Regions from separate parts of the Methylobacterium sp. WL12 genome, predicted to be linked through region 1. Evidence: predicted binding sites of a transcription regulator. Region 1 holds the regulator's gene; each other region holds the start of a gene.
The links. Region 1 encodes LexA, which represses DNA repair genes until DNA is damaged. Its sites were predicted from a motif close to TGTTCNNNNTGTGTTCNG; they were not measured.
Positions count from the first base shown of each region.

Region 2: a site for LexA is predicted at 1,823-1,840, ahead of ruvC (crossover junction endodeoxyribonuclease RuvC). Genes of this name have one in related genera too.
Region 3: a site for LexA is predicted at 1,687-1,704, ahead of uvrA (excinuclease ABC subunit UvrA). Genes of this name have one in related genera too.
Region 4: a site for LexA is predicted at 1,404-1,421, ahead of FV226_RS04515 (PA0069 family radical SAM protein). Genes of this name have one in related genera too.

Region 1 is NZ_VRUW01000016.1:69,600-72,790, reverse strand. Features, by position in the region: gene FV226_RS09200 (hydroxyacid dehydrogenase) at 1-651, shown strand, start outside; gene lexA (transcriptional repressor LexA) at 815-1,564, shown strand; gene FV226_RS09190 (ComEC/Rec2 family competence protein) at 1,558-3,191, opposite strand, start outside.
Region 2 is NZ_VRUW01000006.1:96,593-99,783, forward strand. Features, by position in the region: gene ruvA (Holliday junction branch migration protein RuvA) at 1-428, opposite strand, end outside; gene FV226_RS04410 (YceI family protein) at 595-1,206, shown strand; gene ruvC (crossover junction endodeoxyribonuclease RuvC) at 1,212-1,775, opposite strand; gene FV226_RS04420 (hypothetical protein) at 1,957-2,247, shown strand; gene FV226_RS04425 (YebC/PmpR family DNA-binding transcriptional regulator) at 2,258-3,004, opposite strand; gene FV226_RS28465 (hypothetical protein) at 3,182-3,191, shown strand, end outside.
Region 3 is NZ_VRUW01000015.1:12,529-15,719, reverse strand. Features, by position in the region: gene FV226_RS08535 (nitrate- and nitrite sensing domain-containing protein) at 1-1,073, opposite strand, end outside; gene FV226_RS08530 (hypothetical protein) at 1,350-1,601, shown strand; gene uvrA (excinuclease ABC subunit UvrA) at 1,849-3,191, shown strand, end outside.
Region 4 is NZ_VRUW01000007.1:347-3,537, reverse strand. Features, by position in the region: gene selD (selenide, water dikinase SelD) at 1-62, opposite strand, end outside; gene moaB (molybdenum cofactor biosynthesis protein B) at 206-760, shown strand; gene FV226_RS04520 (hypothetical protein) at 764-1,282, opposite strand; gene FV226_RS04515 (PA0069 family radical SAM protein) at 1,459-2,577, shown strand; partial or broken gene FV226_RS04505 (ribonuclease HII) at 2,888-3,191, opposite strand, start outside.

The sequences.
Region 1 (3,191 bases):
GCCAACGACGGCGCGGTGGCCGAGTACGTGATCGGCACGGCTCTGCTGCTGCTGCGCGGCGCCTACGGTGCCAGCGCGCAGGTGGCGGCGGGGGCGTGGCCGCGCAACGCGTTGATGGGGCGCGAGATCGCCAGCAAGCGCCTCGGCCTCGTCGGCTTCGGTGCCATCGCCCGCGAGACCGCCCGGCGCGCCGCGGCGCTCGACATGGCGGTCTCGGCCTTCGACCCGTACCTGACGCCCGAGGACACCGCGTGGCGCCCGGCCCACGGCTCGGTGGCGCGTGCCGAACTCGACGCGCTGATCGCTTCGAGCGACGTGCTCTCCCTGCACGTGCCGCTCACCGAGGCGACGCGGGGGATGATCGGCTCCGACGCGATCACCCGAATGCCACCGGGCGCGATCCTGATCAACGCCGCCCGCGGGGGCGTGGTGGACGAGCGCGCAGTCGTTGACGCGCTCCGGTCGGGCCATCTCGGCGGGGCGGCGCTGGACGTGTTCGCGGAGGAGCCGCTGGATGCTATGGGCGGGGCACTGTTCGCCGACGTGCCGAACCTGATCCTGACGCCGCACATCGCGGGCGTGACGCAGGAATCGAACGTGCGCGTCTCCGCCGTCACGGCCCGCGCCGTGCGGCGAAGCCTGGAGGGCTGAACCTCGCCGTGCCGCGCTGGCACCGTCGCGTAACGAATTCGTCTGTCCGCGCAGCGCGTCGCGACAAGAACCCTTGCGGAACACTTGACGAACGTTTAACGTGTTCGTGTTTTGTTTCTGCGGCTTCACCTTCGTGCGGCCGCTCTTTCTCGCGAGCTCGCCGATGCTGACCCGTAAACAGCTGGATCTCCTACGATTCATTGATGAGCGGATGCGCGAGGACGGCGTCCCGCCCTCGTTCGACGAGATGAAGGACGCCCTCGACCTCAAGTCGAAATCGGGCATCCATCGGCTGATCACCGCCCTCGAGGAGCGCGGCTTCCTGCGCCGGCTTCCCAACCGCGCCCGGGCGATCGAGGTCCTGCGGATGCCCGAAGGCGCCGGCCGCATGGCGGCGCCCGCCCCGGTGGCGGCGCCCGCCCCGGTGGCGGCGCCCGCGCCACGCCGCTTCACCCCGAGCGTGGTGGAGGGCGGGCGCGCCAAGGCGGTGCCGCCTCGGCCGACGACGCAGATGGTCGATGACAGCGGTCGCTCCGTGTCGATCCCGGTGATGGGCCGGATCGCCGCCGGAACTCCGATCTCGGCGATCCAGAACCAGAGCCACGCGATCACCATGTCGCCGGACTTCCTCGCCGGCGGCGAGCACTACGCACTGGAGGTCCGCGGCGATTCGATGGTCGAGGCCGGCATCCTCGACGGCGACCTCGTGGTGATCCGCAAGCAGGACACCGCCAACACCGGCGACATCATCGTCGCGCTGATCGACGATGAGGAGGCGACGCTGAAGCGCCTGCGGCGGCGCGGCTCGTCGATCGCACTGGAAGCGGCCAACCCCGCCTACGAAACCCGCGTGCTCGGGCCGGATCGCGTCCAGATCCAGGGGCGGTTGGTCAGCCTCGTCCGCCGTTACTGAAGCGTCTCCGCCGGCATCTCGGCGTCGGGGCCGTCCGCGGCCGGGTCGTCGGGCGCCGGTTCGGTCCGCGGATTCGGCGGCGCCATGCCCTGGAAAGGTACGTACTTCGGCTTGATCTCGCCGGGTAAAGGCGATTCTGGCACCGGCTGGTCGGCTGGCTTGGCCGGCACGCGGGCTTGGGCCGGTCGCCACGGCAGCGTCCGCCCCGGCTCGCGGGTCCGACTCACCGTGAAGCCGTCCGGCTGCAGGCGGATCGCCACCGCGCCGTGGGCGGCGAGGTAGGCGCGATCGATGACGAGGGCTGCGGCGCAGCCGGGCGGCGCGGAGAGCGGCGTGATCAACACCGCGGCGTTGGCGCAATCCTGGGCGAAGCCGCGGCGGTCCTTCAGGAGCGCCACCGCGCGGCCATCGGCGAGCCGTAGGACGCAACCGATCCGGTCACACGTAGCGCCCCCGGTCGCCTGCGCGCCGGTCCGGCCGTCGCCGTCGGCCTTCAGCCATTGCTCCAGCACGAAGTTCGACGGCTTGCCGAGGGCGACGAGGCTGCCGTCGATCCGGCGCACCGCGGCACCGCTGCCCTGGCGATCGACGTAGATTTCGAAGCGTGCCGGCGCCGTCGCGAGGCCGAGCCCCAGCAGCGCCGGCGGCAGGGCGAGCCAGCGCAGGCGCGAGACCGGCAGCGTCGCGAGCAGAAGCGCCGCGGCAAGGCACCCGAGCGCCCCGGTGCCGAAGGCCGGCACCACCACGTTGGCGCGCCCGAGCCCTTCGATCCATTCGGAGATCGTCAGCATCCCCCGCACTGCCAGGCCCATCAGCCACCAGACCGGCTGATCGAGGGCGAACGGGTAGGCGACGATGCCGAGCACCGCCGCCGGCATCACCGCGAGCGAGACCAGCGGCAGCGTGAGCGCGTTACCGATCAGCCCGAAAGGCTGCACCGTCTGGAAGTGGTAGGTCGCGAAGGGTGCGGTGGCGACCTGGGCCACCAGCGTCGTGCCGAGCGTGCCGACGACCGTCGTCAGCCCCAGGGCGATCAGCCGGCCGATCCGCCCGGCGCCATCGCGGCGGAACAGGCGCCCGTCGATCAGCCGGGCGCAGGCGATGAGGCCGGCCACCGCCCCAAACGACATCTGGAAGCTCGGGCCGAGCAGCCCCTCCGGCTCGTGCGCCAGCGCGATGAGCGCGGCGAGGGCGAGGTTGCGCATGCTCAACGCCGGGCGGTCGACCAGGATCGCGCCGAGCATGATCAGGGTCATGACGAGGGAGCGCTCGGCGGCGATGTCCCAACCGGAGAAGACGCAGTAGGCGGTGACGCCGACCATCGCCAGCGCCGCGGCGATCTTCTTGATCGGCCAGGCCAGCGCGAGGAACGGCACCAGCGCGAGCCCGGCCCGCACGAGCCAGAACACGACGCCGGCGGCCAGCACCATGTGGAGTACAGAGATAGAAACGACGTGATAAATTCCGGCCGCCCGCAAGGTGTCGTTGGTCGCCGGCGCGATCAGCCCGCGCTTGCCGGTCACGAGGGCGGCCGCGACCGCGCCGGCCTGGCCGCGGTTGGCGTCGGTGATCCGGCGGGTGAGCGCGTTTCGGGCGTCGTCCACCGCAGCCGCAAGGCGGAGCGACC
Region 2 (3,191 bases), on a different contig from region 1:
ACCAAAGCCGGGTCGAGGGGCGCGAAGGACGGCGCCTTGTCCTTCAGCTCCGCGACGAGGCGGGCGGCGAGCCGCGGGCCGACGCCGGGCGCGCGGGCGATCGCGGTCTTGTCGCCGAGCGCGATCGCCGAGGCGAGCTGCGGCGGCTCCAGCACCGAGAGCAGCCCGAGCGCCACCTTCGAGCCGACGCCCTGCACCGTCTGGAGCAGGCGGAACCACTCGCGCTCGGCGTCCGAGCGGAAGCCGTAGAGCCGGATCATGTCCTCGCGCACATGCGTCTCGATCGAGAGGTCGGCCGGCTCGCCGGCCTTGGGCATGCGCTGCAGCGTGCGCGCCGAGCAATGCACCACGTAGCCGACGCCCTGCACGTCGAGGATGACGAAGTCCTCGCCGAAGGAGTCGACCACGCCCTTGAGCTTCCCGATCATGAGATTCCGATCATCCGCGCCGCGCGTCCCGCCCGATCTGCGCTGCCTACAGAATGCCGCCCCGCGCCGCCATCCACGGCGTCGGCCGCGGCGCGAGCCTTGAGGGCGGCCAAGCTTCGTGAGATCACGGCCCGGAAACCTTCGGTCACAGACACAGGCGATCCCGATGCGCGGACCTCTGCTCCTCCTGGCGTTCGCGCTCGCCCTCGCGCCGGCGCGGGCCGCCGAGACCGCGGCCTCGAGCGCCGACCCGACGCAGGTGCGGCCCGGCGCCTACCGCCTCGATCCCGACCACGCCAAGATCACGTGGTCGCTGAGCCATCTCGGCTTCTCGACCTATTACGGACAGATCACCGACGTGACCGGCGACGCGGTGCTCGACCCGAAGGACCCGGCCAAGATCCGACTCAAGGTCACGATCGGCACCGACAGCGTCACCGGCGTGAACCCGAAGCTCGACGCGCACCTCAAGGCGCCGGACTTCTTCGACACCGCGAAGTTCCCAAGCGCGACCTTCGTCGCCACCGCGGTCGAGGCGACGAGCCCGACCACGGCGCGGGTCACCGGCGACCTGACGCTGCGCGGCGTCACCAAGCCGGTCGCCTTCGACGCGACCTTCAACCAAGCCGGCATCCACCCGGTGGACAAGGCCTACACCGTGGGCTTCGACGGCCGCGCCGTGCTCAAGCGCTCGGATTTCGGCATCGACGCCTACCTGCCGGTGCTCGGCGACGAGGTGGTCCTGCGGCTCGAAGGCGAGTTCAAGGCGGTGAACTGACGGGCTCAGCCGAGCTTGGCCAGGGCCGCCGCGATCCGCGCGGAGCCGGGGCCCGCCGCGCCGGGGGGCGGGTTGGCGCGCTTCAGCGCATGCGCGCCGCGATGGTTGACGTGGGTGATGGCGATGGCCAGCGCGTCGGCCGCATCCGCGACCTTGAACTCGGCCTTCGGCAGCAGGAACCGCACCATCGCCTGGATCTGCACCTTCTCGGCGTGCCCCGACCCGCAGACCGACTTCTTGATCAGGTTCGCCGCGTATTCGAACACCGGCACGCCGGCGAGCGCCGGAACCAGCAGGGCGATGGCGCGGGCGTGGCCGAGCTTCAGCGTCGCCTGCGCGTCCTTGTTGACGAAGGTCTCCTCCACCGAGACCTCGTCGGGCGAAAAATCCCGTACGATCCGGGTGATGCCCTCGTGCAGCTCGCGCAGGCGCAGCGCCAGCGGCAGGTCGCCGTCCGAGGTGACGACGCCGCAATCGACGTAGGCGAGCTTGGCGCCGGTCAACGTCACCATGCCCCAGCCGGTGCGGCGCAGGCCCGGGTCGATGCCGAGGATGCGGATGGGCGTCATGGGCGAGACCTCGGGCGCGGGGCCGGACCGCCACGCCTGCCCTTTGTGAGCACATAGCGTGAACGATCGGTTTCGCCAAACGGTCGCGGGCCGGCACCTTTCGCATTCGGCGCGGCCGAACTACCGTCCGTCCCGTGGCGCGTGACCGGAACCGCACCGGAGCGATCGAGGGGGCAGGCGGATGAACACCTTCGACTGGCTGGTGCCGACCCTGGCCTTCCTCGCCCCGATGGCGCCGATGCGGCCGGAGCCGCCCAAGCCCTTGCGCGGCAGCGCCTGGGCGGCGGGCATGGTCATCGGCAGCGTCTGCCTGATGATGGTGCTGCCGATGTTCACGATCTGGAGCTTCTGGGGGCCGCACGACTCGTTCCAGACCCGCTGCGAGGCCTCCGGCGGACGCGTGCTGCAGGACCCGGCGGTGGGCGTCGCGCCCTATCGCTGCGACCGCAGCGGGACGGTCTCGCTCCGCTGAGGCCTGAGCCTTACGCCTCGAGCTTGGCCACCAGCGCGTCGGACAGGGCGAAGTTGACGTAGACGTTCTGCACGTCGTCCTGGTCCTCGATCACCTCGACGAGGCGGATCAGCTTCTCGCCGGTCTCGTCGTCGACGTCGATCGTGTTCTGGGCCTTCCAGACGAGGCCCGTGCGGGTCGGCTCGCCGAAGCGGGCTTCGAGCGCCTTCGAGACCTCGCCGAAGGAGTCCTGCGCGCAGGTGATCTCGTGGCCGGCCTCGTCCGAGCGCACGTCGTCGGCGCCGGCCTCGATCGCGGCCTCGATCATCGTGTCGGCGTCGGCCACCGAGGCCGGGAACGCGATGACGCCGACGCGGTCGAACATGAAGGCGACGGCGCCGGTCTCGGCGAGGCTCCCGCCCGATTTGGTGAAGGCCGAGCGCACGTCGGAAGCCGTGCGGTTGCGGTTGTCGGTCTGCGCCTCGACGATCAGCGCGGCGCCGCCCGGGCCGTAGCCCTCGTAGCGGATCTCCTCGTAGGTCTCGCCGTCGGCGCCGGACGCCTTCTTGATCGCGCGCTCGATGTTGTCCTTGGGCACGTTTTCGGCGCGCGCCGCGATGATCGCCGCGCGCAGGCGTGCGTTCATCGCCGGATCGGGCAGGCCGAGCTTGGCCGCCACGGTGATCTCGCGGGCGAGCTTGCCGAAGAGCTTCGAGCGGACGGCGTCCACCCGGCCCTTGCGGTGCATGATGTTCTTGAACTGGGAATGGCCGGCCATGGCGTCGCGCGTTTCTTGGGTGTCGTGGGGATGCTGCGGTTTATACGCGGGCGGAACGCGACGAGGCAACGCGGGCCGCAGGTGGGCTGGACGATCCGGAAAGAACCATCGCCTCGCACGTTGGCCCCCCACGATCGCCGTGCATCGCGACGGCCATGGCGAAGGAACGACACGGACGTGACGACCC
Region 3 (3,191 bases), on a different contig from region 1:
TCCACGGCGTCGTCGCCGCGGCCGATGGCGGTGAGCGCCCGCGACATCCGGGTCAGCGGCCGGGCCACCGCGGTGCCGAGGGCGAAGGCGAGGGCGCCCGACAGCAGGAAGATCGCGAGCGCCGCCCCCGACCAGATCGCCAGCGCCCGCTCGGCGAGCGCGCGGACGCCGCCGGCCTCCGCGGTGAGGTCGGCGGTGAGGCGGTCCTCGACCGCCTTGAGGCCGTCGATGCGCTGGGTCGCGAGGCGGAACCAGAGCGGGGCGTCGCGGAAGGCCAGCGGCTCGCCGGGCATGGTGTCGAGGGCGGCCTTGCGCAGGCGCGCCACCTCCTGCGCCGGGGCGGAGGCCTCGCTGGCGTCGAGCAGGGCGCCTTGGGCTGGCTCCGCCCGCGAGCGGAACAGGGTCTCGTAGGTGGCCTGGTCGGCCAGGAGCGTCGCGAGGCGGCGGGTCCCGGCGAGGTCGAGGCTGCCGGAGGCGAAGGCGGCGGAGGCCGCGGCGCGCTCCTGGCCGGCATACTCCTTCATCGTCAGGAAGGCGGCGTAGGACGCGGCGTGGTTGGCGATCCCGACATGGCCGATCACGCCCGACATCGCGCGGACCAGCCCGAGGCCTTCCCCGATCACGACGGTGTAGGCCGCGGCCGCCTGGGGCGCCGTCGGCCGCAGGGCGTCGACGCCGCCGCGCTGCGCGTCGAGGCCTTCGAGCGCCTGCGCGAAGGCGGCGGCCCGGGCGGTGAAGGCGGGGCCGTAGGCCGCCGCGCCGGCGGTGACGGCGGCGGCCAGGCCCTGGCGGGCGGCGTCGGTGCGCGCGCGCTGGGCGACGAGCTCGGCCTTGAACTGCGTGCCCTTCGAGGCGAGGAACAGGCTGGAGCCGCCGCGCTCGCGCTGGCCCTCGTGGACGAAGGCGCTGATCCGCGAGGCGAGGCCGACCAGGTCCTCGACCTGGACCACTTCGGCGCGCTGCGCCATCCGGTCCGCGATCGCGACCCCGGCCACCGCGGCGAAGGCGAGGCAAGGTGCCAGCGCGACCGCCACGATGCGGCCGCGCAAGGACATCAGAACACCGGTCGTCATCCGCTTGCCAATCCTTCATTCGCACAAGGCTTTGACAAATGATAAAGCCGCAGGTGGTAAACAGGCGGTTGCAATCTAAGATCAGCTCGATATTTCAGCACACCAATCGATACAACCGCAGGCTTCCTCAGTCCGGCAGGCCGGTTTGGGACGGGCCGTCATGCTTTCCGGACGCCTGGGCAAGGTCGGCGACGGACGCCGGGTGCGGTGTCGTCCTACGGAGGAGTCGCTCGCGACCGCGCGACGGTTCCGGGTCCGTCCAACTCCGAGGCGATCATGACCCGTACCCTCCTCGCAGCGAGCCTGCTGATCGCCGGCCTCGCCGCCGCCCAAGCCCAGACCGGCGACATGAGCTGCGCCGACTATCTCAAGGCCGACGCGCAGGCGCAGGCCTCGCTCAGCCCCGCCGACAAGGCGATGATCGCCGCCGACCCCCAGGCCTCCGCGCTCGACGCCAAGATGCGCGCCTACTGCAAGGCCAACCCGAAGGCCTCCTCCTCCGAGGCGATGACGAAGGCGATGCAGTAAGCCGGGAAGCGGCCACGCCTCGGCGCCGGGCCCAGGCGGGCGTGGCGTGCGCGGCGGCGGCCCGGAACGGCTGGCGAGTTGCCCGCGTACGCGTTTCGTTCTAGCAGACGCGCAAGCATGCCGGGCCTGCGTCCCGCCCGCCGCACCTTGCCGAAGGCTTCGGACGGACGACATGACCCGGCGCGGCGGTCGCATTCGCGATCGCCGGATCCCGCCCGCGTCGACGCCTCGAAAGACCGCCCCCGCCATGGCCAAAGCCGTCGCCGCCAAGACGCCCGCCGGGAAGAACTCCGCCGGGAAGACGCCTGCCGGCAAGACTTCCGCAGCGAAGACTTCCGCAGCGACGACTTCCGCAGCGAAGCCCCCCGCAACCAAGGCGCCGGCGGCCGGGAAGCCCGCGAAGGCGAACCCGGCCGTCGAGGCCGAGGCCGGCATCGACGCGAAGCTCGAGCGCCTGTTCGACCGCGAGACGCCGGCCGAGCGCGACCGGCGGGTGATCTCGGTGCGCGGCGCGCGCGAGCACAACCTCAAGAACGTCGACCTGACGATCCCGCGCGACAAGCTCGTGGTGTTCACCGGGCTCTCGGGCTCGGGCAAGTCGTCGCTCGCCTTCGACACGATCTACGCCGAGGGGCAGCGCCGCTACGTCGAGTCGCTCTCGGCCTATGCGCGCCAGTTCCTGGAGATGATGTCCAAGCCCGACGTCGACCAGATCGACGGGCTCTCGCCGGCGATCTCGATCGAGCAGAAGACCACCTCGAAGAACCCGCGCTCCACCGTGGGGACCGTCACCGAGATCTACGACTACATGCGCCTGCTCTGGGCGCGCGTCGGCATTCCGTACTCGCCCGCCACCGGCCTGCCGATCGAGAGCCAGACGGTCCAGCAGATGGTCGACCGCGTCCTGGCGCTGCCCGAGAAGAGCCGGCTCTACCTGCTCGCGCCCGTCGTCCGCGGCCGCAAGGGCGAGTACCGCAAGGAGATCGCCGAGTTCCAGAAGAAGGGCTTCCAGCGCCTGCGGATCGACGGGGAGTACTACCCGATCGACGACGTGCCGAAGCTCGACAAGAAGCTCAAGCACGACATCGACGTGGTGGTCGACCGGATCGTGGTGCGGGCCGACATCGCCGCCCGGCTCGCCGATTCCTTCGAGACCGCGCTCGAGCTCGCCGACGGCATCGCCGACATCGAGTTCGCCGACGTGCCCGAGGGCGAGAGCAGAGAGAAGATCACGCTTTCGTCGCGCTTCGCCTGCCCGGTCTCGGGCTTCACCATCGCCGAGATCGAGCCGAGGCTGTTCTCCTTCAACAACCCGTTCGGCGCCTGCCCGACCTGCGGCGGCATCGGCCACGAGATGCGGATCGACGCCGAGCTGGTGATCTCCGACGAGGCGCTCACCCTCAAGCGCGGCGCCATCGGCCCCTGGGCCAAGTCCACCTCGCCCTATTACGGGCAGACGCTCGACGCGCTGGCCCGGCATTACGGCTTCAAGACCGACACGGCCTGGTCGCGGCTTCCCGAGGCGGCCCGCGCGATCATCCTCTACGGCTCGGGCAAGCAGACGATCCGCTTCGACTACGACGACGGCAT
Region 4 (3,191 bases), on a different contig from region 1:
AGCTTGCAGCCGCAGCCGCCGCCATGGGCGAGGCTGGTGAGGCGGACGGGGGACGCATCCATGGGAGCACCGCGAAGTTCGATGGGATCGGTCATATCCTCGGGCCGATACCACGGATCGCGCCCGCGATCCGCCACGGCGGCGACGGATGGGACAATCGGCGCCGACGGCCCATATTCCGGGCGAACATCTTGGAGACCGTTCGATGCCCGACACGCCTGCCCGCAGCTTCGTCCCCCTGTCGATCGCGGTGCTCACCGTCTCGGACACGCGCAGGCCGGAGGACGACCGCTCCGGCGACACCCTTGCGGAGCGGCTGACCGCAGCCGGCCACGCGCTCGCCGCCCGCGCCATCGTGCCCGACGAGGTCTCGGCGATCCGCGAGACGGTCGAGGGCTGGACCCGCGATCCCGGCGTCGACGTGGTGATCACCACCGGCGGCACCGGATTCACCGGGCGCGACGTGACGCCGGAGGCGCTGGAGCCGCTGTTCGAGAAACGGATGGACGGCTTCTCGGCGGTGTTCCACCGCATCTCCTACGACAAGATCGGCACCTCGACGCTGCAGTCGCGGGCGACGGCGGGGGTCGCCAACGCGACCTACGTCTTCGTGCTCCCGGGGTCGCCCGGCGCCTGCCGCGACGCCTGGGACGGCATCCTCGCGAGCCAGCTCGATTACCGCCACCGCCCCTGCAACTTCGTCGAGATCATGCCGCGCCTCGACGAGCACCTGCGCCGGGGCGCCTCCGTCACCGCGTGACCCTCACGCCCGGTCGATCCGGGCGATGAGCCGGCGCGGCGTCAGCCGAGGCGCGAAGGTGCCGGCCTCGGTGAGGCGGTCGCGCCGGACCACGTCGCCGGGCCGCGCCACCCTGGCGCCGACCATCGCCTCGGCCCAGACCGCGAGCCGCGTCGCGAGGCTCGCATGCGGACGCGACAGCCGTCCGAGAGCGTCGGCGCCCGCGGTGCCGACGAACCGGTCGAGGGTGCGGATCCAGCCATCCCCCGGCACGTCGCCGGCCTCGAGGCACAAGACCCAGTCGCGGCGCGCCAAAGCCGCCCCCGCGACCCAGGGGTTCGCTCCGGGCGGCATCACCACGAGGCTGGCACCTGTGGCGTCGGCGATGGTGTCGACGCCGGGGTCCATCGCCGCCGCCACGATCACCGCATCGCCCACGAGACCGGCGGCGACGCCCGCCACGAGCGCCCCCAGGGAGTCGGCCAGACGGTCGAGCGCGTCGGCGTCGCCGGGGTCGGCGACGAGAACCAGGGCGGAGATCATGGTCGCGCATAACGTATTTTCGGCCAGCGAGGACGCTCAGCCGCGACGCGACGCGCTTGCGTTGCGCGGTTGCCACAAACGCCGAGAACTTGCCTAAAATCGAGGCGTATCCCGTCGATTTCGTTCCTGCTATGTTCCATTGTAGACAGCTTCCACGCCGGGGTGCACCCATCACGATGTCCGAATCCCGCCATGTGTCCGAACTCGAATCGAGCCCACGCCGGCTCGCCGCAACGACGCCGGCGCGGGACTCGGTGCGCGGACGGGGCGCCACCGCCAACCCGGACGGCCGGTTCGAGGCGATCCGGCGCGAAAGCCTCGACGACGGCTGGCCTTCCCAAGAGCCCGGGCCGGTGCGACGGACCGAGGTGACGTTGGAGCGGGCGCGCGGGATCATCACGCGCAACACCTCGCCCGACATCCCGTTCGATCGCTCGATCAACCCCTATCGCGGCTGCGAGCACGGCTGCGTGTACTGCTTCGCGCGGCCGAACCACGCCTATGCCGGCCTGTCGCCCGGGCTCGACTTCGAGACAAAGCTCTTCGCCAAGCCGGACGCGGCGCGCCTGCTGGAGCGCGAGCTGTCGGCGCCGGGCTACGAGGCGCAGACCATCGCGCTCGGCACGGCGACCGACCCGTACCAGCCGATCGAGCGCGAGCACCGCATCACAAGGGCCGTGCTGGAGGTGCTGGCACGCCTGCGCCATCCCGTCGGGATCGTGACGAAATCCAACCTCGTCACCCGCGACATCGACATCCTCGCCGGGATGGCCGAGCGGAACCTCGGGAAGGTCGCGGTCTCGGTGACGACCCTCGATCCGGTGCTGTCCCGGAAGATGGAGCCGCGCGCGCCGCATCCACGCAAGCGCCTCGAGGCGATCCGTGCGCTCAGCCAAGCCGGCATCCCGGTGATGGTGATCGTCGCGCCGATCATCCCCTCGCTCAACGACCACGAGATCGAGGCGATCCTGACCGAGGCGCGCGCCTGCGGGGCGCGGGAGGCCAACCACGTGCTGCTGCGCCTGCCGCACGAACTGAAGGACCTCGTCGCCGACTGGTTCGCCGAGCACTATCCCGGGCGACAACGTCACGTCTTCTCCCTGATCGCACAGGCCCGCGGCGGCCGCGAATACGACGCCTCCTTCGGCAAGCGCATGACCGGGGAGGGCGCCTACGCCGACCTGATCGCGACGCGGATGCGCCTGGCGAAAACGCGGCTCGGCTACGCGAAGGCGCGCATCACCCTCGACGCCTCGGCCTTTACCAAGCCGGGCGAGCAGTTTTCGCTGTTGTGACGGGAGGCGAAGAGGGCCGCGTTTTCCCCATTCGGGCACAGGATTCGCACGCCCCCGCTTCTGGCGCTCGCCTTGTGCGCATCCCCTCTCCCCGCGCGCGGGGAGAGGGCTTTGCCGACCTCGTCGTCGGCAAAGCGAGGCGGCAGCCGACGGTGAGGGGGCTGCAACGGAGGAACCACATCCGTCGCCCCCCCCATCACCGCCGCTTCGGCTTCGCCTGCGCTATCCGGCTGCGCGACAAGGTGCAGCCGGGCCTCTCCCCGCACGCGGGGAGAGGGGAACCCGTGCCAGGTTCGGCATCGCCGAAGTCTCACGGAGAGGGGACGGGCACCGCTGCGACATCCTCCGCAAGCCCCGTCCCACTGCCGCCCTCGCCGTACCCCCGCGTAAAACTGAGCCGGTGGTGCGGGCTGCGGCCGTGAGCTTTCAGGCCGGCGAGGTGCACGGAGGCGCCGTAGCCGACGTTGCGCTCCCAGCCGTAATGCCGATGGCGCCGGGCGAGCACCCGCATCAGCCCATCGCGGAACGTCTTGGCGACGATCGAGGCGGCGGCGATCTGCGGCACCGCGCCGTCGCCCCCGACGATGGCGCGGCAGGGCTGCGACAGGCCCGGG